2 regions of the Variovorax sp. V213 genome follow, and region 1 is predicted to be linked to the other one. Evidence: predicted binding sites of a transcription regulator. Region 1 holds the regulator's gene; the other holds the start of a gene.
What was found. Region 1 encodes HrcA, which represses chaperone genes, less so after heat shock. Its sites were predicted from a motif close to TTAGCACTCNNNNNNNNNGAGTGCTAA; they were not measured.

Region 1 (10,260 bases):
CATCCGCCCGACGCTTTCGGCCGCGCGCATCAGCCGGCCGCGGGCGGCCAGGCTTCATGCGGCGGTGCGCGAAATCCTGGCCAGGGCGGTGGAGAAGGGCGGCAGCACGCTGCGCGACTTCTCCAATGTCGATGGGCAGAACGGCTACTTCCAGCTCGAAGCGACGGTCTACGGCCGCGCCGGCGAACCTTGTCGGGTCTGCGCAACGCCGATCCGGCAAGTGCGCCAGGGGCAGCGTTCCACTTACTATTGCCCAAATTGTCAAAAATAGTGTTCCAACGCCCGCGTTCGAATATCCTGCAAACGGTTGCTCCACAGCTTGCGATGCTATATTTGTAAGTTGTTTCTTACATATTCCCTTTGAGCCGCTCTTTCAATCAACAACTCGATCAGCACGGTGCCTGGCGAAGCAATTTTGCGCATCGCCTGCAGTGGCTGACCCGCTGGCTGACCGAAAACGAGCTGCTCGACCAGGCCGTGGCCGAGCGCCTGCGCGGCCTGGAGCTGCAGATCCGCAACAGCAAGGTCATGGTCGCCTTCGTCGCCGAGTTCTCGCGCGGCAAGTCGGAGCTGATCAACGCGATCTTCTTCGCCGGCTACGGGCGGCGCATCATGCCGGCCAGCGCGGGGCGCACGACGATGTGCCCGACCGAACTGGGCTATGACGCCGCCCAGGCCCCCAAGCTGCGGCTGCTGCCGATCGAAACGCGCCTGGAGCCTCATTCGCTCACGCACTGGCGCGAAAAGCCCACGCGCTGGACCGAAATCGCGATCGACGTGGAGAACGCCGAGCAGCTGGCCCAGGCCATGGGCAAGGTGGCCGAGGTGCGCTGGGTCAGCAAGGACGAGGCGCACGCCCTTGGCTTCTGGAACGAAGAGACGCCGGACGACAACCCGGTGCAGGACGCAGAAGGCCGGGTCGAGATTCCGCGCTGGCGCCATGCCATCCTGAACATGCCGCATCCCTTGCTGGAGCAGGGGTTGGTGATCCTCGACACCCCGGGCCTGAACGCGATCGGCGCCGAACCCGAACTCACGGTGAGCCTGATCCCGCAGGCCCATGCCGTCGTCTTCATCCTGGGCGCAGAAACCGGGGTGACGCGCTCCGACCTGTCCATCTGGCGCGAGCACCTGGTCACCGAAAGCGAAGGCAGCGACACGCGCTTCGTGGTGCTCAACAAGATCGACACCATGTGGGACGCGCTCAGTACGCCCGCGCAGATCGAGATGCAGATCGAGCGGCAGCGCGAAGTGGCAGCCAAGTTTCTCGAGGTTCCGCTCATGCAGGTGCTGCCGGTGTCGGCGCAAAAGGGCCTGCAGGCAAAAATCCAGCACGACGCGCGACTGCTCGACGCCAGCCGCCTGCCGGCACTCGAAACGCTGCTCGCCGAAGGCGTGCTCGGCAAACGCGAAACCATGCTGCGGCTTGCCGTGGACGCAGGCATGGTGGCGCTGCGGGTCGAGGCCGAGCGCATCCTGAAGGTGCGCCAGCGCGATCTGTCGGAGCAGGCGCTGGAACTGCAGGGCCTGCGCGGCAAGAATATTTCGGTCATCCGCCACATGCGTGGTCGCATCGACCAGGAGCAGACAGAGTTCGAGGGCAGCAACACGCGCATCCTGGCCCTGCGCTCGGTGCAGGGCAAGCTGCTGCGCGAGGTGTACGCCGTGCTCGGCCGCACCGCGCTCAAGGCCGACATGGTGCGGCTTTCGGGCGCGCTCAAGCGCCCGGGCATCAAGCTCAACGTGCGAAAGGTGTACGGCGAAACCTTCGACTCGCTGCGCAACAACCTGCGCGAAGTGCAGGCGACCACGGCCGAGATCCAGTCGATGCTGCACGCCACCTTCCGCCAGCTCAACGCGGAGCAGGGCTTCACCTTGCAGGCACCCGCCGAGCCGGACCTGACCAGCTTCGAACAGGAGCTGAGCCAGATCGAACGCAGCCACATTCACTACCTGGGCGTCGGCAATCTGCTGAAGCTGGCCCAGGCCGATTTTTGCGACAAGCTCGTGCGTGCACTCGCAAGCCGGCTGAGGCTGGTCAACGAAGCCGCAATGACCGAGGTCGAGCGCTGGAGCAAGGGCGCCAGTGCGCAGATCGACGCGCAGCTGAAGGAGCGCCGCCGCAACTTCACCAAACGCATCGAGGCGATCGAGCGCATCCAGAGTGCGGCCGGCAACCTCGACGAGCGCCTGCTTGAGCTATCCGCGCAGGAGAGCAGCCTGGCCGAGTTGCATGTCCGGCTGCAGGAATTCACTTCGATGATCACTCAACAGGGAAGGCCGGTCGCCGCGGCCGCCGCCATCGGCGAACTGCGTGCGGCCTGATCGTCCGGTGTCCACTGCGGCCACGGAACTGCAGGGACCCGCTGCTTTCGCCCAGCGCATCGTCGACTGGCAGCGCAGCCACGGCCGCAGCGAGCTGCCGTGGCAGAACACGCGGGATCCCTACCGCGTCTGGCTGTCGGAGATCATGCTCCAGCAGACCCAGGTCTCGACCGTGCTCGGATATTTCGCGCGCTTTCTCGAACGCTTTCCGGCCGTGTCAGCCCTGGCTGCGGGCACCGAGGACGAGGTGTTCGGCCTCTGGAGCGGCTTGGGCTACTACAGCCGCGCGCGCAACATGCACCGCTGTGCACAGGAGGTGGTGGCCCGCTTCGGCGGCGAGTTTCCGCGCACGGCCGCCGAACTCACGACTTTGCCCGGCATCGGCCGCTCCACCGCGGCAGCGATCGCGGCTTTCTGTTTCGGAGAGCGGGTCGCGATTCTCGACGGCAACGTGAAACGCGTGCTGACGCGCGTGCTCGGCTTTGGCGGCGACATGTCTTCGTCTGCGCAGGAGCGCGCACTGTGGGACCAGGCCACGCAGCTCCTTCCGCCGGCCGAGCAGAAAGAGGCCATCGCGAGCTATACACAAGGGGTGATGGACCTGGGCGCGACGGTCTGCCTCCCGCGCAAGCCGAGCTGCACGATCTGCCCGGTGAACACGACCTGCATGGGGCTGAGAGAGGGGCAGCCCGAGCGCTACCCGGTCAAGACCCGCAAGCTGAAGCGCAGCGCCCAGTCGCTCTGGGCGTTGCTGGCGCGAGATGCAGAAGGCCGTATCTGGCTGGAGAAGCGGCCCGAGAAGGGCATCTGGGCCGGGCTCTATTGCCTGCCGGTGTTTGAAAGCCGCGAAGAGCTGCTTGCCGCGCTGCCCTCGTCCGAGCAGCGCCACGCGCAAGACCTGCAGCCCTTCGTGCACGTGCTGACCCACAAGGACCTGCACCTTCATCCGGTGCTGCTTCGCAGCGGCGGCCAACTGCAGGGCGATGCCGCGCGCTGGGTGGATGCCGAAGAGTGGGGCCGCCTGGGGCTGCCGGCGCCCGTGCGCAAGTTGCTTTTGGAGAGCAGCGCAAGTTAGCGTACTGGCTCCTTCGTGGAACACCGAGGAGCCGGATTTGCCGGGCCTCTGGTGTTGCCCCCGGTAGGGGAGGGAGAAGCGACACGAAGTGCGCGTAACCTGGGGGCGAGCTTAAGTCGCGTCGAGTTCCCGGTGCCGCTTGAGGGCGCCCCAGCGGGTTCCGAATGCGCGCGCCAATTGTTCGACCAGGAATACCGAGCGGTGCTGGCCGCCCGTGCAGCCGATGGCCACGGTCACGTAGCTGCGATGGTCTCGCGCCAGCGCATCGAGCCAACGCGAAAGAAATTGCTCGATGTCGTCGTACATGCGCGCCACGTCCTCGTGCTCGCGCAGCCATTCGACCACCGGCGCATCGCGGCCCGTGAGCGGGCGCAATGCGGGCACGTAGTGCGGATTGGGCAGCATGCGCACGTCGAATACGAAGTCGGCGTCCAGCGGCACGCCGCGCTTGAAGGCGAACGACTCGAACACCAGCGTCAATGCGCTCGGCGGCGCCGAGATCAGGGCCTTGATGTAGCTCTGCAGCTGGGCCGGCCGGATGAGGCTGGTGTCGATCACGTCGGCGCCGTCGCGCAAATCGGCCAGCAGCTCGCGCTCGAGTTCAATGGCCTGAACCAGCGCGCGCTCCTGCTCGGGAGCGTCGGTGCGTCCCTCGAGGCGCGAAAGCGGATGGCGCCGGCGGGTCTCCGAATAACGCCGCAGCAACGCGTCGGTGGTCGCGTCCAGAAAAAGCGATCGCAGCGAGACGCCGTCATTTCGCAAGGCATCGAGTTGCTGCGGGACGATCGGCAGCGACACGCCGCTGCGCACGTCCATCGCAATGGCGACGCGCGTGGCCTGCTGTTCGTGCTGCAGCGCGATGAAAGGGGTCAGCAACTCGGGCGGCAGGTTGTCGACGCAGTAGTAGCCGGCGTCTTCCAGCGCATGTAGCGCCACCGACTTGCCTGAGCCGGACATGCCCGTGATGAGCACCAGGTCGAGGTCCATCACATCGCCGCCGAAGTCTTGTGGCCCAGCATTTCGCGGGCATGCGCCAGCGAAGTCTGCGAAAGCTTCTCGCCGCCGAGCATGCGGGCGATTTCGCGGGCGCGATTGTCGTCGTCGAGCCGCGAAACACCGCTTTCGGTGCGCGGGCCGTCCTGGCCGGCCGCGGTCGTCTGGCGCTTGGCCACCACCAGGTGGTGATCGGCGCAGGCGGCCACTTGCGGCAAATGGGTCACGGCCAGGACCTGGCGGTCGCGGCCAAGCTGTTTCATGAGACGCCCCACGGTCTCGGCCACGGCCCCGCCGACGCCGGCATCGACCTCGTCGAAGATCAGCGTCTGCGCGGCGCCAAGCTGGCTCGTGGTCACCGCGATGGCCAGGGCGATGCGGGAGAGCTCGCCGCCCGAAGCCACCTTGCCGATGGGGCGGGGCGTGCTGCCGGGATGGCCGCTCACGAGAAAGGCAACGTCTTCGAGGCCGGCGCGGCCCGGCTGCGCCAGCGGCTGCAGCGCGACTTCGAAACGGCCGCCTTGCATGCCAAGCCCCTGCATGGCCCGCGTGACCGCCTCGGCCAGGCGCGGTGCCGCTTGCTTGCGCGATTTGGCGAGCGCCTTGGCTTCCTTCATGTAGCCCTGCTCGGCGCTTTGCTCGGCACGCTCCAGCCCTTCGAGGTCGCTTTGCGCATCGAGTGCCTTCAGCTCGGCCTGCCAGCCGGCCAGCAGCGCCGGCAGGTCGCCGGGCGTGCGTTTGTAGCGGCGCGCCAGCGACATCCAGAGCCCCATGCGCTCGTCCAGCTCGGCGAGGCGCTGTGGATCGGCTTCGGCGTCGCGAAGGTACCCGTGCAGCGAATGCGCGGCGTCGGAGGCCTGTGCCACGCTGGAAGCCAGCACCTCGCCAAGGGCGCGGAATTCAGGCTCGATGTGCTCGCAGTTCTGCAGCAGAGTGACGGCGCGAGACAGCGCTGCGAGGGCGCCGCTGTCGTCGTCTTTCAGCGCCTGGCTGGCACCTTGCGCCGCATCGATCAGCGCCTGTGCGTTGGAGACGCGGGCATGGTGGGTCGAGAGCTCTTCCCACTCGCCCTCGGCGGGGGCCAGCTTCATCACCTCGGCAATCTGCCATTGCAGCCGCTCGCGCTCGCGTTGCAGCGAATCTTGCGCCGAGCGCGCGTGGTCGAGCGCGGAGAGTGCTTGCCGCCAGGCTTGCCAGGCCGTGTCCAGCGCATCGGTGCGCACGCCGGCATAGGCGTCGAGCAGGCCGCGCACGGCCTCGGGGCGCGTCAGGCTCTGCCACGCATGCTGGCCGTGGATGTCGAGCAGGCGGTCGCCAAGCTCGCGCAGCTGCGTCGCCGTGGCCGGGCTGCCGTTGATCCAGCCGCGGCTTCGGCCTTGCAGATCGACCGTACGGCGCAGCAGCAGGGCGTCGCCGGTTTCGAATCCGCCTTCGTCGAGCCAGGCTGCAAAGGCCGGATCGGCATCGAACTCGGCGCTGACATCCAGCCGCTCGGCGCCTTCGCGCACCGAGCTCGCGTCGGCGCGGTTGCCGAGCGCCAGCTGAAGCGCGTCGATCAATATCGACTTGCCCGCGCCGGTTTCCCCGGTCAACACCGTAAAGCCGGTGGACAGATCGAGTTCGAGTGATCGCACGATCACGAAGTCGCGCAGTGCGATGCGTCGCAGCGCCATCTCAGGAGCCCCCTTCGTTCCAATGAAGTTTCTTGCGCAGCGTGTCGAAATAGCTCCACCCGCGCGGATGCAGAAAGCGCACCCGGAAGTCGGAGCGGCGCACCACCACGCGATCGCCGATGGCGAGGGACGCCAGCGATTGCATGTCGAAATTGGCGCTGGCGTCGCGCCCGGCCACCAGTTCGATCACGATCTCGTCGGCATCGGGCAGCAGCACCGGGCGGTTCGAGAGCGTGTGCGGTGCGATGGGCACCAGCACCCATCCCGGCACCGCAGGGTGCAGCAGCGGCCCGCCGGCCGACAGCGCATAGGCTGTAGAGCCCGTGGGCGTTGCGATGATCAGGCCGTCGGCGCGCTGGTTGGCCACGAAATGCCGGCCGACAGACACGCGCAGCTCGACCATGCCCGACGTGGCGCCGCGGTTCACCACCACGTCGTTCATTGCCAGCGCGTCGAAAACCGACGCGCCGTCGCGCATGACCTGCGCATGCATGAGGCTGCGGTGGTCTTCCTCGTACTCGCCGGCCAGCATCGGGATCAGCGTGGCCTGGTAGTTGTCGAGCGGAATATCGGTGATGAAGCCGAGCCGCCCGCGGTTGATTCCGATCAGCGGAATGCCGTAGCACGCCAGCTGCCGGCCGATGCCCAGCATGGTTCCGTCGCCTCCCACCACAAGGCCGAGGTCGCAGCGCTGGCCGATTTCATCGACGCTCAGCGATTGGTAGCGGCCGCCGACGTTCGCGTCCGCATCGGCTTCGTCGGCCGCAGACTTTTCTACGAACACCTCGCACCCCTGAGATTCCAGGAATGCTCCGATATCTTCCATGACGCCGTCGCGCGCGTCTGCCTGCGCCCGGGCGCCTGAAGCCTGGTATTTGCCGATCAGCGCAACGTGACGAAAGCGGGAAGTCATCTACAAATTACAACACTAAAATCTTGCAATGCTGGACGACCGTGCCAAGTTGCTCCTCAAGACGCTCGTCGAGCGTTACATCGCCGAAGGCCAGCCGGTCGGGTCGCGGACTTTGTCGCGCGCGCCCGGGTTGGACCTGTCCCCCGCGACCATCCGCAACGTGATGTCGGACCTGGAGTCGCTGGGGCTGATTGCCAGCCCGCACACCTCGGCCGGACGCATTCCCACCGCTCGCGGCTATCGGCTTTTCGTCGACACCATGCTCACGGCGCAGCGCGAGCAGATGAGCGCACCGAGCCTTGCTCCCGACCAGCCGCAGAAGGTGATCGCCAACGCGGCCAACCTGCTGTCCAACCTGTCGCAGTTCGTCGGCGTTGTCATGGCGCCGCGGCGCGCCTCGGTGTTCAAGCAGATCGAATTCCTGAAGCTTTCGGACCGGCGGCTGCTGGTGATCATCGTCTCGCCCGACGGCGACGTGCAGAACCGGGTGATCTTTCCGGAGGCCGACTATTCGCAGTCGCAGTTGGTGGAGGCATCGAACTACATCAATGCCCACTATGCGGGCCTGACCATCGAGCAGGTGCGCGACCGGCTCCAATCCGAAGTCGAAAAATTGCGCGGCGAGATTGCAGCGCTCATGCAGGCGGCAGTGAATGTCAGCTCCGAGGTGCTCACCGAGGCGCAAGAAGACGACGTCGTGATTTCCGGCGAGCGCAACCTGCTCTCCGTGACTGATTTTTCGAGCGACATGGGACAGTTGCGCCGTGCTTTCGAGCTGTTCGAGCAAAAGGCACAACTGATGCGGCTGCTCGACGTGTCGAGCAAGGCAGAAGGTGTTCGCATTTTCATCGGCGGCGAGAGCCAGGTGGTGCCGTTCGAGGAGCTTTCCATCGTCAGCGCCAACTACGAAGTCGACGGGCAGGTGGTGGGCACCCTCGGCGTCATCGGGCCGACGCGAATGCCCTACGAGCGCATGATCCAGATCGTCGACATCACCTCCCGGCTGGTCAGCAATGCGCTGAGCCACCGCAAGTAGGCAGCGCCGCGAATAGAATCATGGCCTCTCGTGGGCCGTTAGCTCAGTTGGTTAGAGCAGCGGACTCATAATCCGTTGGTCGATGGTTCAAGCCCATCACGGCCTACCACTTGGCATTCATTTTCTGACTTGGTTCGCCGGGGGCAAAAATGGATGCTATAATCGATAGCTGTGCGGCTGTAGCTCAGTTGGATAGAGTACTTGGCTACGAACCAAGGGGTCGTGGGTTCAATTCCTGCCAGCCGCACCACTCTCTTGAATGGCCTGGAAGATTTAGATCTTCCAGGCCATTTTCTTTTGGGTAATCGCAGCCGGTGCCGCCGTGGTCAAGGCGCGAAGAGAAGGCACGCTCATGCGCCTGGGGCTAAAGTTCAGCCCAGTCATACAACGCGCAACGCACCATGAGCATTTCGGCAAAGCGGCTTGCACTCCAATTCCTCATGCTGTCTTCGGCAGCAGGCGCGGCATCGGCAGGAACCATCACCTGCGTCCCGGGCGCAAGCAGCGGACCGGCGTTGCCTTTCAACTGGGTGCGCCGAATTTCAATCGACGAGCACTCTCGCACTGTCAACCTCGACGTCGTGCGTTCCCGAACAAAAGACACGGAAACCATGGGCAAGATGAGGGCCGATCTGGTGGGCATGGACGAGAGCCAGTCTGGGGAACCGGTTTATGTTTTCAACTCCATTCCCACGGTCGGAACCGAGGTCACGCACCTTTTCAAGCTGTTCAAGGCGAGCGAGTGGCGCCTTGTCAGCGCCGGCGTTGCTTTCGCGAACAAGGTGCCTGCGCTGAGGGCGGTCGAGCAAAGCGTGGTCTTCGACTGCAAGCGCTCGGACCTGGGTTGAGAAAAGCAGCTTGGGAGCTTCTATCGTGAGCAAAGCATTCACCAAGGAAACCGACGCTGACGGCGACGACGATGGCGGCGACAGCACCGCCCCCGCATTGCCCAGCGGCAGCAAGAACTACATGACGCCTGCCGGCTATGCCCGGCTGCGCGACGAATTGCTCCAGTTGATGGACGAAGAGCGCCCCAAAGTGGTGGAGGCCGTGCATTGGGCTGCCAAGAACGGCGATCGCTCGGAGAACGGCGACTATCTCTACGGCAAGAAACGCCTCAGGGAAATCGATAGGCGCATTCGCTTTCTCACCAAGCGGCTCGAGATCGCGGAGGTCACCGATCCCTCGGTGCACCACGGCAGCGATCAGGTTTTCTTTGGTGCCACGGTTCGCTATGTCGACGAGACTGGCGACGAGCGCAGCGTGACGATCCTGGGCATCGATGAAGCCGACAGCGCCAAGTCGCAGGTCAGCTGGATTTCCCCGATCGCGCGGGCGTTGCTCAAGTCACGCGAGGGCGACGTGGTGAAGCTCGTCACGCCGGGCGGCGCGCACGAGGTCGAGTTGCTGCAGGTCAGCTATCCGGCTCCTGATCCGGCATAGCCATTCAACCCTACGGTTTTTTCAGGCCGCGGGTACCGTGCGCGCGGCGGTCAGCACCGAAGCGGTACGCCGCGCAGCGCGCAATACGGCGTCGAGGTGGGTGCGGTCGCGCACGGCAATCACGAAGCGCAGGTCGGTCGAATCCTGCGGCGTTTCGTCGGCCATTTCGACATGCGTGATGTCGGCTTCGGCGTCCGCCAGGGTCGCGGCCACGCGGGCTAGCACACCCTTGTCGTTGCGCACAGTGATGACCACGCCGGTCTCGAAGGCGCGGGTCGGTTCGTCCGCCCATTCGACCGCGAAGAAGCGTTCGCTGTCCTTGTGACGCAGGCGCTGGCCGACACCGCAACTTTCGGTGTGCACCACCAGGCCTTCGCCATGCCCGAGGTAGCCGACGATCTCGTCGCCGGGGATGGGCCGGCAGCACAGCGCAAAGCGGACCGACGAGTTCTCGCTGCCGTCCAGCGTGACGGCGCCCTGCGAGATGGTTTCGTGCGAAATGAAGCGTTCGCGGCTCAGCAGCAGCGCATCCGGCCGCTCGCCCAACTCGGACAGCATGGCCACCAGGCGCTTTGCCACGATGCTGGCAATCCGCTTGCCCAGGCCGATGTCGGTCAGCAGTTCGGCGCGGGTGCGGTTGCCGGTGAAGCGCAGCAGCTTTTCCCACAGCGCCTCGTGTTCGTCGTCGTCGGCCGGCAGCTTGCTGAGGCCTTCGGCGCGCAGTGCCTGGGCCAGCAGCTTTTCGCCCAGGCCTTCAGATTCGGCATGGGCCAGTGTCTTCAGGTAATGGCGGATCTTGGAG
Region 2 (10,260 bases), 2.1 Mb from region 1:
TGGGTGGGGCACTCGGCGCAGCGCGCCTTGCGTGGCTGGCCGACGGTGGCACCGTGGCCGAGGTATGTACGCTGCCACCGGTCAAGCAGCAGTTGACGCCTTCGTCCGAAGGAGGCGAGGGTCACAAGGCGCGCCATGCGCGGTTCCAGGTGCTCTACATGGCGCTGCGCGACCAGTTTCGATCAACGTAGCGCGCAATGAAAAAGGGCCGCTTGCGCGGCCCCTTTCGTTTTGGTGAGCAGTAGAGCTCAGCCGGGCATTACATGCCCATGCCGCCCATGCCGCCCATGCCACCCATGTCGGGCATGCCGCCGCCGGCACCGGCTTCATCCTTCGGTGCGTCTGCGACCATGGCTTCGGTCGTCAGCAGCAGCGAGGACACCGATGCTGCGTTCTGCAGCGCGGTACGGGTGACCTTCGTCGGGTCCAGGATGCCCAGTTCGAGCATGTCGCCGTACGTGTCGTTGGCAGCGTTGAAGCCGTAGTTGCCCTTGCCGGCCAGCACAGCGTTCACGACCACCGAGGCTTCGCCGCCGGCGTTGTTCACGATTTCGCGCAGGGGGGCTTCGATCGCCTTGAGCACCAGCTTGATGCCGGCGTCCTGGTCGGCGTTTTCGCCCTTGATCGAGTCGCCCACGGCTTGCTTGGCACGCAGCAGAGCCACGCCGCCACCAGCAACCACGCCTTCTTCCACTGCAGCGCGGGTGGCGTGCAGGGCGTCTTCGACGCGAGCCTTCTTTTCCTTCATTTCGACTTCGGTGGCAGCGCCGACCTTGATCACTGCAACGCCGCCGGCCAGCTTGGCCACGCGCTCTTGCAGCTTTTCACGGTCGTAGTCGCTCGTGGCTTCTTCGATCTGCACGCGCACTTGCTTCACGCGGGCTTCGATGTCGGCCGCAGCGCCCGAACCGTCGATGATGATGGTGTTTTCCTTGCCCACTTCGATGCGCTTGGCTTGGCCGAGGTCGGCCAGCGTCACCTTTTCGAGCGTCAGGCCCACTTCTTCAGCGATGACCTTGCCGCCCGTCAGGATGGCGATGTCTTCGAGCATGGCCTTGCGGCGGTCGCCGAAGCCAGGTGCCTTGACAGCCACGACCTTCAGGATGCCGCGGATCGTGTTCACGACCAGGGTAGCCAGGGCTTCGCCTTCGACTTCTTCGGCAATGATCAGGAGCGGACGGCCAGCCTTGGCGACTTGTTCCAGCGTGGGGAGCAGGTCGCGGATGTTGCTGATCTTCTTGTCGAACAGCAGCACGAAGGGGTTGTCGAGCAACGCCGATTGCTTCTCGGGGTTGTTGATGAAGTAGGGCGACAGGTAGCCGCGGTCGAACTGCATGCCTTCGACGACGTCGAGTTCGCTGTCCAGCGACTTGCCGTCTTCGACGGTGATCACGCCTTCCTTGCCGACCTTGTCCATTGCGTCAGCGATGAGCTGGCCGATGGTTTCGTCGCTGTTGGCCGAGATCGAGCCGACTTGAGCGATTTCCTTCGACGTGGTGGTGGGCTTCGAAGCCTTCTTCAGCTCGGCGACCAGGGCCGTGACAGCCTTGTCGATGCCGCGCTTCAGGTCCATCGGGTTCATGCCGGCCGCGACCAGCTTGAAACCTTCGCGAACGATGGCTTGTGCCAGCACGGTCGCGGTGGTGGTGCCGTCACCGGCGTTGTCCGAAGTCTTGGAGGCCACTTCCTTCACGAGCTGGGCGCCCATGTTCTGGAGCTTGTCCTTGAGTTCGATTTCCTTGGCGACCGACACACCGTCCTTGGTGACGGTGGGGGCGCCGAACGAGCGCTCGAGCACCACGTTGCGGCCCTTGGGGCCCAGGGTTACCTTGACCGCGTTGGCCAGGATGTTGACACCCTCGACCATGCGTGCGCGGGCTTCTCCGCCGAAGACGACGTCTTTTGCTGCCATGTTGATTTACTCCGAATGGGATGGATTGATTACTTCTCGACGACCGCGAACAGGTCGTCTTCCTTCATGACGAGCAATTCGTCACCGTCGACCTTGACGGTCTGGCCGCTGTACTTGCCGAACAGGACACGGTCGCCGACCTTGACGGTCAGTGCGGTCAGGTCGCCCTTGTCGGTGCGCTTGCCCGGGCCCACGGCCAGGACTTCACCCTGATCGGGCTTTTCGGCGGCTGCGTCGGGAATGACGATGCCGGAGGCAGTCTTGGTTTCGCTGTCAATACGCTTGACGATCACGCGATCGGCCAAAGGACGAAGTTTCATTGCATCTCCTGGATAAGAAACGGGGTTGTTGTCGGGCGCCGGACCTGAGGCCGGCGGCCCATCGACTGGAAGCGAGGCCTTGTTAGCACTCATCAGCAGCGAGTGCTAATCATAAGGGCAATCGGCGGACTTTCAAGGTCCGGGGGGCGGGTGCTGTCGGTTCTTCTCAGCTGACTCGGAACTGCACGCGCCATTGGGCTTTCCTCGTCAGAATGATTTTACCCGGATAAAAATAAGAAATCCTCGTCGCCACGGACCGAGTTCGTGGCCGCCTGGCGGGACGCACAGCGGGCTGATTGCTTGCCACCCTGGCGATCTCACGGTGCTCGATCGCAGCGGCCTGGAAGCGGCAACCAGGCAAGCGCATTCCCGGTTTGTTCGATAGCGAACAGACTGGGATGCGCTGCCTTGGTAACTTGATATCAAGCAAGCACCTAGGAGTGAATCATGAGCATTGGCACCATTCTTCTGATCATCCTGATCCTCGTTCTGATCGGGGCATTTCCGTCATGGCCGCACAGCCGCAGCTGGGGATACGGCCCGAGCGGAGTTCTCGGCGTCGTCGTGCTCGTACTGATCGTCTTGTTGTTGACGGGACGCCTCTAGGCACTGCGGTGCAAGCGAGTTCATCAACCGGCGATGTCCGCCTGTATCGACGCGAGGATCTGCAATGCCCATGCAATTGCTCGAGCGGCTTTGCACCGCAGAGATGCCCATGACGGTTGACGCGCATGAGGACATCGAGAAGTGTGACTTGCTGCGCGCTGCAAGGCTGATAGAGGCAGATCTTCCGCCGTTCATGCACTACCTGGGGCGAACAACCTACTCCGGTCACGCCACGGTGATGCGGGTGACGGCCAGGGGTGAAGCGGCCTTGAAGATGCGTGCTTGTTCCCTGTTGAACTCGATGCCATGCTCTGCGGATCTGGCGGCGTCGGACGCACGATACGGGACGGGCTTGGCTGCTGCGCCAACAAGCTGACGCGCTGTCCACCTACAACAGGGCTGTCTCCAAAGCACGACCTTCTACAAAGCGTTGGCAATGCGCCCCGCATTCGATGCCGATATCCGCAGGAGGCTCCCCAGAATGACGCTTGCCGTTTTTATTGTGGAAGACGAGCCACTGATCCAAGACAGCCTCAAGGTTGTGCTCGAGGGCTACTTGCAGGCAGAGGTCGTAGGGACTGCGCTCTCCGAGGCCGAAGCTGTGGCCTGGCTCCAGGCGAATGAAGAGGCATGGCAGCTCCTCGTCGTGGATCTGTTGCTGAAACAGGGAACAGGACTCGGCGTGTTGGCCGCCCTTTCAGCGCTCGGCAGGAAGAGAGGGATCGTGGTGGCGCTGACCAATGCGGCTTCTCCAGACAACCGTGCGGAGTGCATTCGTCTGGGTGCCGATGCGGTCTTCGACAAGGCAGCAGAGGTCAACGAGTTCCTCGCCTATTGTGCTGCCCAGCATTGACTGGCGCGTGGACGCCACCCGGATCCCGCGCGACAACTTTTGCTGGAGGACGATAGACCCCCACATGCCATCCCAAGGTGAGAGGGGCATTCCCATGGGCGTAGTGCCCCAGGCGCGGATGGTTATTTGTATCCCTTCGTACAAGGTCGCACTCCGTCCGCCTACAGCCAGCTGCCGTAGGCAATGAAAAATCCCCTCCATCATGGAACTGGAAGACTCAGATCAACATGGATTGGCGGCCCAGGCTGCCGAATGGCGCCGACGAGCACTCCGTGGCGATCGAGATGCCCGAGGCATCGCCCACGCGCTCGAAGTGGAAGTCCGGCGGCTTCGCGGCAGTACTCCTGCCATGAGTCACGAACTGGACACTCGCCCTCTCGCTATTTGGGACTCTGCTCGGCCCTGGTGGAAGCGTTGGTAAGGCAGTCCGATCAGCCATTGCACTCCCTTGTTTTTGAAAGAAGGCATCACGCTGCGTAGCCGCAGGTGTTCGGCGGGTCGACCGCCAAGCGCTTGCCGGGAAGCCGCATCGGGACATGAATTGCGCGCATGGTGGCGGGGGCCGGCCTCCGTCGGCGGGTCCGCTTTGAACACCCCCCGGACGGACGCTCACGCTGAGGGAAGCGTCCCCGTGGTTCCCGATAGCGAGCGGAGCATTCTCAGGCGTTCCTGAGTGGCTCTCAGGACGGATTCGGAAGACCAGGGCGGCGGTGCAGTGGCATGGTCTTCCATCTCGGTGCAGAGAGTTTCGTCCAGTACCGGCATCAGGCCGTTCATCAGCCTTGTCTCGGCTGCAAGCACGACAGCGCGGTGCAGTGCGCTTGGCAGGACGCGTCCATTCAGATAGTCAAGGACGAGAGCCTCGGCAGCAAACAAGGAAAGTGACATGGTTCGGACCTATCGGACATGACGCCACAGTAGCGGTGGCCGCCGTCGATGTCTGTACGATACCGCGCCTATTCAGCGAAAAGCTTTCGGTCGCCACGCGAGAAAGCCAAGCACACCCGCCGTCATTCGCCCGAACGACGGCAGGCCCTGCACGAGGAAGGCGCCAGTGTCGCGCGCGAGGCGCCAGCCGGGAAAGCCTGAGTTCAAGTCGCAGCGGCACAGCGCCCACCAGCAGCGCAGCACGTCGAGCGAGAGAAAGGTCGCAGCCAAGGCGAGTGCGAGTACGGTGCGCGCGCGTCCGATCCCATGGTGCGCCGCCACGTCGGCCGCGACGTGGCCGTGCGCGATTTCCTCGCGCGCGTGCCAACGCCACATGCGGGAGTGAGCGGAGTCATCGTCCGGCAGCAGGTCGGGATGCGCCAGGATTTCGCGCGACAGCACGATCGTCAGGTGCTCGAAGGCCACGACCAGCGCCAATCGCATCGTCAAGCTGCACTTTGCAATCTCGTCGGTGACGCGCCTCGCGCGCTCGGCTGCGGGCGCCGCACCAGGCGTGGCTTTGATCAGCGCAGCGTTGTAGCGATCATGCGCGCGCTGATGCGCACGCTCTTCCCGGATCAACCGGCTGACCTCGGCACGTAACGCGCTGCTGGCGGAGCTGCCAGCGACGCGCTGCCATTCCTCGATCGTCGCGATGACGAAGGATTCACCGGTTGGCAAGATCAGCGACAGCGCATCGAACAGGCGACTGCGCGGGATCGTGCGGTTCCAGACGACTGCCTCGCCGGAGAGGGGCGCGGTCATGAGTCGGCCTTTTCGCCGCTGGGGGGCAACCACAGGCGTGGCCCTTCGCGCAGCCAGCGCCGGGCGAAATCTGCATAGGCGACTGGCACGGCGGATGGGTCTTCACGCAGGCGGTCCGGGGCGGCGATCCACGCCGCGCTCGGCTGGCGATGATGCATGCGGTGCAGCGACCGATGCAGCATGATCCATCCCAGTCCGAACGGGAGCGTGACGTCATGAGCCAGTTCGCCCGCAGCGCGCCGCGTGCCGGCCGGCGCCACTGCGGTGCCGTAATGCTCGGCCTGGGTCAGCGGAAAGTCGATCCATCCCGAGATGCACAGCGGGACCGCATAGGCCCAGAAGAACGCGTGCGGCGCGAGCCAGCAGGCCAGCGCGAGCGCGGTCGCGCACAGCAGCCACGAGACCGTCGACAGGCGATGCGCCGCTCGACGGTCCGCCGGCACAAGGCCGCCGCCCACGCGGTTGAGATGGAACGCGACCCAGAATACCTCCAGCGGAGCCAGCGCCCAGATCCAGCGCGTGCGCCAGCTCAGCGCGTACAAGCTGCCTTCCGGGTCGTCGTCGTTGCAGGTCGCGAGGTGGTGCTTGAAGTGGAAGTAGCGGAATGCGGTGAAGTTCTCGCCGATCAAGGACGCACAGGCATGGCCGGCCAGGTCGTTCAAGCCCCGGTGGCTCAGGAAGCTTCGATGCGCTGCAAGGTGCTTGACCTCCTGGCAGCCAAGCAGAAGCAAGGCCTGCATGATGGCCAGTGGCACGTCGATCCACACCGATCGGATCGTCGCCAGCAAGGTGGTGTTGACGACGACGGCGAGCAGGAACAGCCCGCCAGCCAGGTCGCAGGCGAGTCGCAGGCCCGTCGCCGGGGCCATCACTGTCGTGCGGCTCGAGCTCACAGCATCGTCACCAGATGGCGGGTGACGCGCTGCGCAGACGTCAGCGGCATCATCTTCCAGACGGGCTTGAACAGCGACAGCGGCACGGTGCCGCGCAGGATCACGCCGTGGTCGAGCGAGCGTGCGTGAGGGAAGTAATCGCGCTTCACGCAGACGATGTCCTTGAAGCCGCGGCCATGGTAGTAACGCAGTTGCGGATCAACCGGTATGCCGGCGCGTTGCAGCGCGATGTAGTCTTGCACCGACCGATCGCGATGGCGTTGGAGCCAGCCTTCGAAGCCGGGGATCGGCGAGCCGAGGTAGATGTGGCGCCAGCCGCTCTTGAGCGCGTGGGGCCAGAAGAACTCGAGCAGTGCCTCGACGCCGCTTGGGTGGCTGCTGCTGAGGCTGATGCCGAACAGCGAATGGCTGCGCCCGGGCCGGGGCGAGTCGACACAGTCGACCCACGACGCGGCATGACACCAGAAATCCGCGTGGACAGGACGCATGAACAGCGATGCGAGCAGCGTGCCCGAGTTCGTGCAGAACGCGCCTACCGAAAGGTTCGGATAGTCCTCGAGGCGCTGCAAGAGATCCTCCGACGATGCTGCCTGGATGGCGTCCCACTTTTCGCCTTCGAGCGCGAGCAGGGCCGGCAGGTCGCGGCAGGTCAGGAACCGGGCATGTGTGAGAAGAGGGAACGGCGAGTGCGACAGGGAGACGGAAGAGGACGTTGACACTGTGGCGTGAAAGAGCAGGTTCCGGATCGGGATGCTGATTACGCTTGTGTCAGGTTACGTCGCGGTGACCGCCTTGTGACAATCGACAGTCACAACTGGTCCGTCGGCACGAACCAGGAGAACAGCAGCAGCTGCAGCCGCGTGAGCAGGCTGGAGTCGGGTTCGCTGTCCAGCACCTCGTTGTCCACGTCGCCGGTGCCGATCCATTGCACGTTCTTGCCGTCGGGCATGAGCACCACGCGGTAGACGCCCTCGATGTTGTCCAGTTGGTAGGCGTACAGCAGCGCCTGGGCCAGCTCGAAGCTGCGCACGCGAACCCCGAACTCGGTGTTCAGCCGGGCAGAGCGGGGATCCAGGTTCATGGAGCCGAGCAGCACCCATTCGCGGTCGACCAGCGCCAGCTTGGCATGCAGGCGGCCGCGGGCTTTCTTGAGCAGGGTTCGGATCTGGCGATTGCGCTTGAGCTGCTCGGTGCTGACCTCGTACAGGTTCACGCCCAGCTTCAGCATGTCGACGCGATAGCGGTTGTAGTTGATGTTGACCAGCGGCTCGTCGCTGTCGGCCAGCGAATTGGTGATGACGCTGATGCGCACGCCGCGCGCGCGGCCCTCCCGGATGCGCGCCATGCCCTCTTCGCCCGGAATGAAATAGGGCGAGACCACCACCACGTCCGAGCGCGCGGTGGCCGTCATTTCATGAAAGCGCGCCGCAAGGGATTCGGCCGGGGACGCGAGGGTGCCCAGTGCCTTGTAGGGGCTGTCGGCCGCGGCATGGGCGTCGGCACGCATCCATTTCACCCGGCCGAAGTCGGCCAGCTGCGCGCCGAGTGGCGGGTCACCCATCAGGTCGGTGCTGGAGGGAGGGGCGGGCGGCGGGGCGTGGGCCGGCGAGGTGGCGGCTTCGAATTCGGACTTCAGCGCTTCCGCACCGCCGCTGGCGCCGGCGATCCGCTGCAGCGGGTAGACCACGTCGCTGTTCCAGTAGGTGTCGAAGATGCGAGCCGCTTCCGGCACCACGGGCCCGGCCATGAGCAGTTCGAAATCGATGAAGTTCGCGCCCTCGCTGCGCAAGAAATACTCGTCGGCCAGGTTGCGGCCGCCGGCAATCGCCATGGCACCGTCGGCCACGAAGAGCTTGTTGTGCATGCGATGGTTGAGGCGGCGGAAATCGCCGAAGAACTCCAGCCACCGCGTGACCGAGTGGTCGCGGGCGTTCACGAAAGGGTTGAACAGCCGGACCTCGGCATTGGGCTCCGCGGCAAGGCCGAGCAGCAGGCGGTCCATGCCGGCGGTATAGAAATCGTCGAGCAGCAGCCGCACCCGCACGCCGCGCCGGGCGGCGTCGCGCAGTTCGCGCAGCAGCAGCCGGCCGGTCTTGTCGTTGCCGAGCTGGTAGGTCTGAACGTCGAGCGAGGTCTGTGCCCGCCGCATCAGCTCGATGCGGGCATCGAGCGCAAAAGATGCCTCGACCAGTGGCCGGATGCTGGACAACCCGTCGCTCGCGGCATCAAGGCTGGCCGCCGCGCGGCCAAGCATGGTGGTGGGCGAGGCTGCAATCGATAGCGTCGGCGGCTCGGCCGCGCGCGGAGGAAGGCCGGCACAACCTGCGAGAACCAGCGCAAGTCCAGGAACCACCAGCCGAAGCGCCAGGCCGCGCAACGCGGGAAACGAAGAGGCAATGAGCTTGAGCATGGGGCCTGCCGACGCACAAAACGTGCGGCCGGATCGTAGCCGCTTTGGGTTGTACTCCGGCGCCCGCCAAGGCCCGAACGCCCCTCGCCGATCCGGGGAAATCGAAACAAATGAGACTTTATAACTATTAGAATGCGAATCGTTCTTAATAATATTTCGGAGTGGAGAAGGAATGAAGGGATTCGTGGCGGGGCGCAGGGTCGCAACGGTGCTGGCAGGTTGCATGGCAATCCATGTGCATCACCAGGTTCTGGCCCAGACCACGGCGCCCGGCGCCTTGCCGGAAGTGAAGGTCGATGCGAATGCCGAGGCCGAAACCGCGACGTCGCCGGTGATCGGCTACCGCGCCCGGAATGCCGCGACCGCGACCAAGACGGACACGCCGCTGGCTGAAACCCCCCAATCGGTCACCGTGGTCACGCGTGACCAGATGGTCGACCAGGGCGCCTACAACCTGCAGGACGCGCTCAACTACGCCGCTGGCGTGCGCTCCGATGCCTATGGCCTCGATTCGCGGACCGACTCCGTGCGCGTGCGGGGCGCCTCGCCCGACGTCTACCTCGACGGACTGCGCCAAGCTTACGGCTACTACACCAGCACCACGCGCACCGAGCCCTACACGCTGGAGCGGCTCGAAGTGCTGCGCGGCCCCTCGGGCATGCTCTTCGGGGCGGGCACGGCCGCGGGCGTGGTCAACATGGTGAGCAAGCGGCCGCTGCAGGAAACGCAGCGCGAAGTGGGCGTGCAGTTCGGCAGCTTCGGGCGCAAGCAGATCCAGGCTGACCTGACGGGTCCGCTGAACGCCGACGGCTCCCTGTCGTACCGGCTGATCGCCTTGCAACGCAAGTCGGACACCCAGGTCGACCACGTGCCCGACGACCGCAGCGTCATCGCGCCGTCGCTGACGTGGCGGCCGAATGCGGCCACCTCGCTCACCTTGCAGGGTCTGTGGCAAAAGGACAGGAGCGGCAGCAGTTCGCAGTTCCTGCCGTGGGAGGGCACGTTGTTGCCGAACCCGAACGGTCGCGTGCCCACCAGCCGCTTCATCGGCGAGCCGGGCTTCGACTACTACGACAGCGAGCGCAAGACCTTCGGCTGGCAGTTCGAGCACAAGTTCAACGACAGCTGGACCCTGCGCCAGAACTTCCGCTATGCGCAGAACGAAAACGACAACCGCTACCACTATGGCGCGGCGTTCAGCGGGGCCGAGAGCTGGGATGCAACCGATCCGATCTTCAAGCGCGTGCTCGGCCGCTACTACGACAGCTACCTGACGCGCAACCGCACGCAGACGCTCGACAACCACGTCGAAGGGCATTTCCAGACCGGTGCGCTCAAGCACACGCTGCTCGTGGGCGCAGACTTTGCGCGCCAGCGCGAGAACGTCTGGGGCGGAACGACGTTCGACACCATCGATGTGTACGCGCCTGTCTACGGCCACGTCGATGTGCCCGAGCGCACGGCCATGCCGCGCACCCGCCAGCGCCAGAACGGCTTCTACCTGCAGGACCAGATCAAGCTCGACAACTGGATCTTCGTGGCGGGCCTGCGCCACGACAAGGCCGTGTCGAGTG

Region 2: ACAM55_RS19490 (co-chaperone GroES) is a predicted target of HrcA. The motif match lies at 2,315-2,341, and genes of this name have one in related genera.

What each region holds. Positions count from the first base shown of each region.
Region 1 covers NZ_AP028664.1:857,504-867,763, forward strand. Annotated here, with positions in the region: gene mutM (bifunctional DNA-formamidopyrimidine glycosylase/DNA-(apurinic or apyrimidinic site) lyase) at 1-271, shown strand, start outside; gene ACAM55_RS04170 (dynamin family protein) at 361-2,325, shown strand; gene mutY (A/G-specific adenine glycosylase) at 2,333-3,400, shown strand; gene rapZ (RNase adapter RapZ) at 3,512-4,387, opposite strand; gene recN (DNA repair protein RecN) at 4,387-6,066, opposite strand; gene ACAM55_RS04190 (NAD kinase) at 6,068-6,979, opposite strand; gene hrcA (heat-inducible transcriptional repressor HrcA) at 7,008-8,015, shown strand; tRNA gene ACAM55_RS04200 (tRNA-Ile) at 8,048-8,124, shown strand; tRNA gene ACAM55_RS04205 (tRNA-Arg) at 8,189-8,265, shown strand; gene ACAM55_RS04210 (hypothetical protein) at 8,417-8,863, shown strand; gene greB (transcription elongation factor GreB) at 8,889-9,458, shown strand; gene ACAM55_RS04220 (bifunctional (p)ppGpp synthetase/guanosine-3',5'-bis(diphosphate) 3'-pyrophosphohydrolase) at 9,480-10,260, opposite strand, start outside.
Region 2 covers NZ_AP028664.1:4,086,291-4,096,550, reverse strand. Annotated here, with positions in the region: gene xylB (xylulokinase) at 1-191, shown strand, start outside; gene groL (chaperonin GroEL) at 260-1,912, opposite strand; gene ACAM55_RS19490 (co-chaperone GroES) at 1,942-2,232, opposite strand; gene ACAM55_RS19485 (DUF3309 family protein) at 2,680-2,838, shown strand; gene ACAM55_RS19480 (hypothetical protein) at 2,909-3,214, shown strand; gene ACAM55_RS19475 (response regulator) at 3,320-3,691, shown strand; gene ACAM55_RS19470 (metal-dependent hydrolase) at 4,652-5,383, opposite strand; gene ACAM55_RS19465 (fatty acid desaturase) at 5,380-6,252, opposite strand; gene ACAM55_RS19460 (hypothetical protein) at 6,273-6,995, opposite strand; gene ACAM55_RS19455 (phospholipase D family protein) at 7,085-8,686, opposite strand; gene ACAM55_RS19450 (TonB-dependent siderophore receptor) at 8,859-10,260, shown strand, end outside.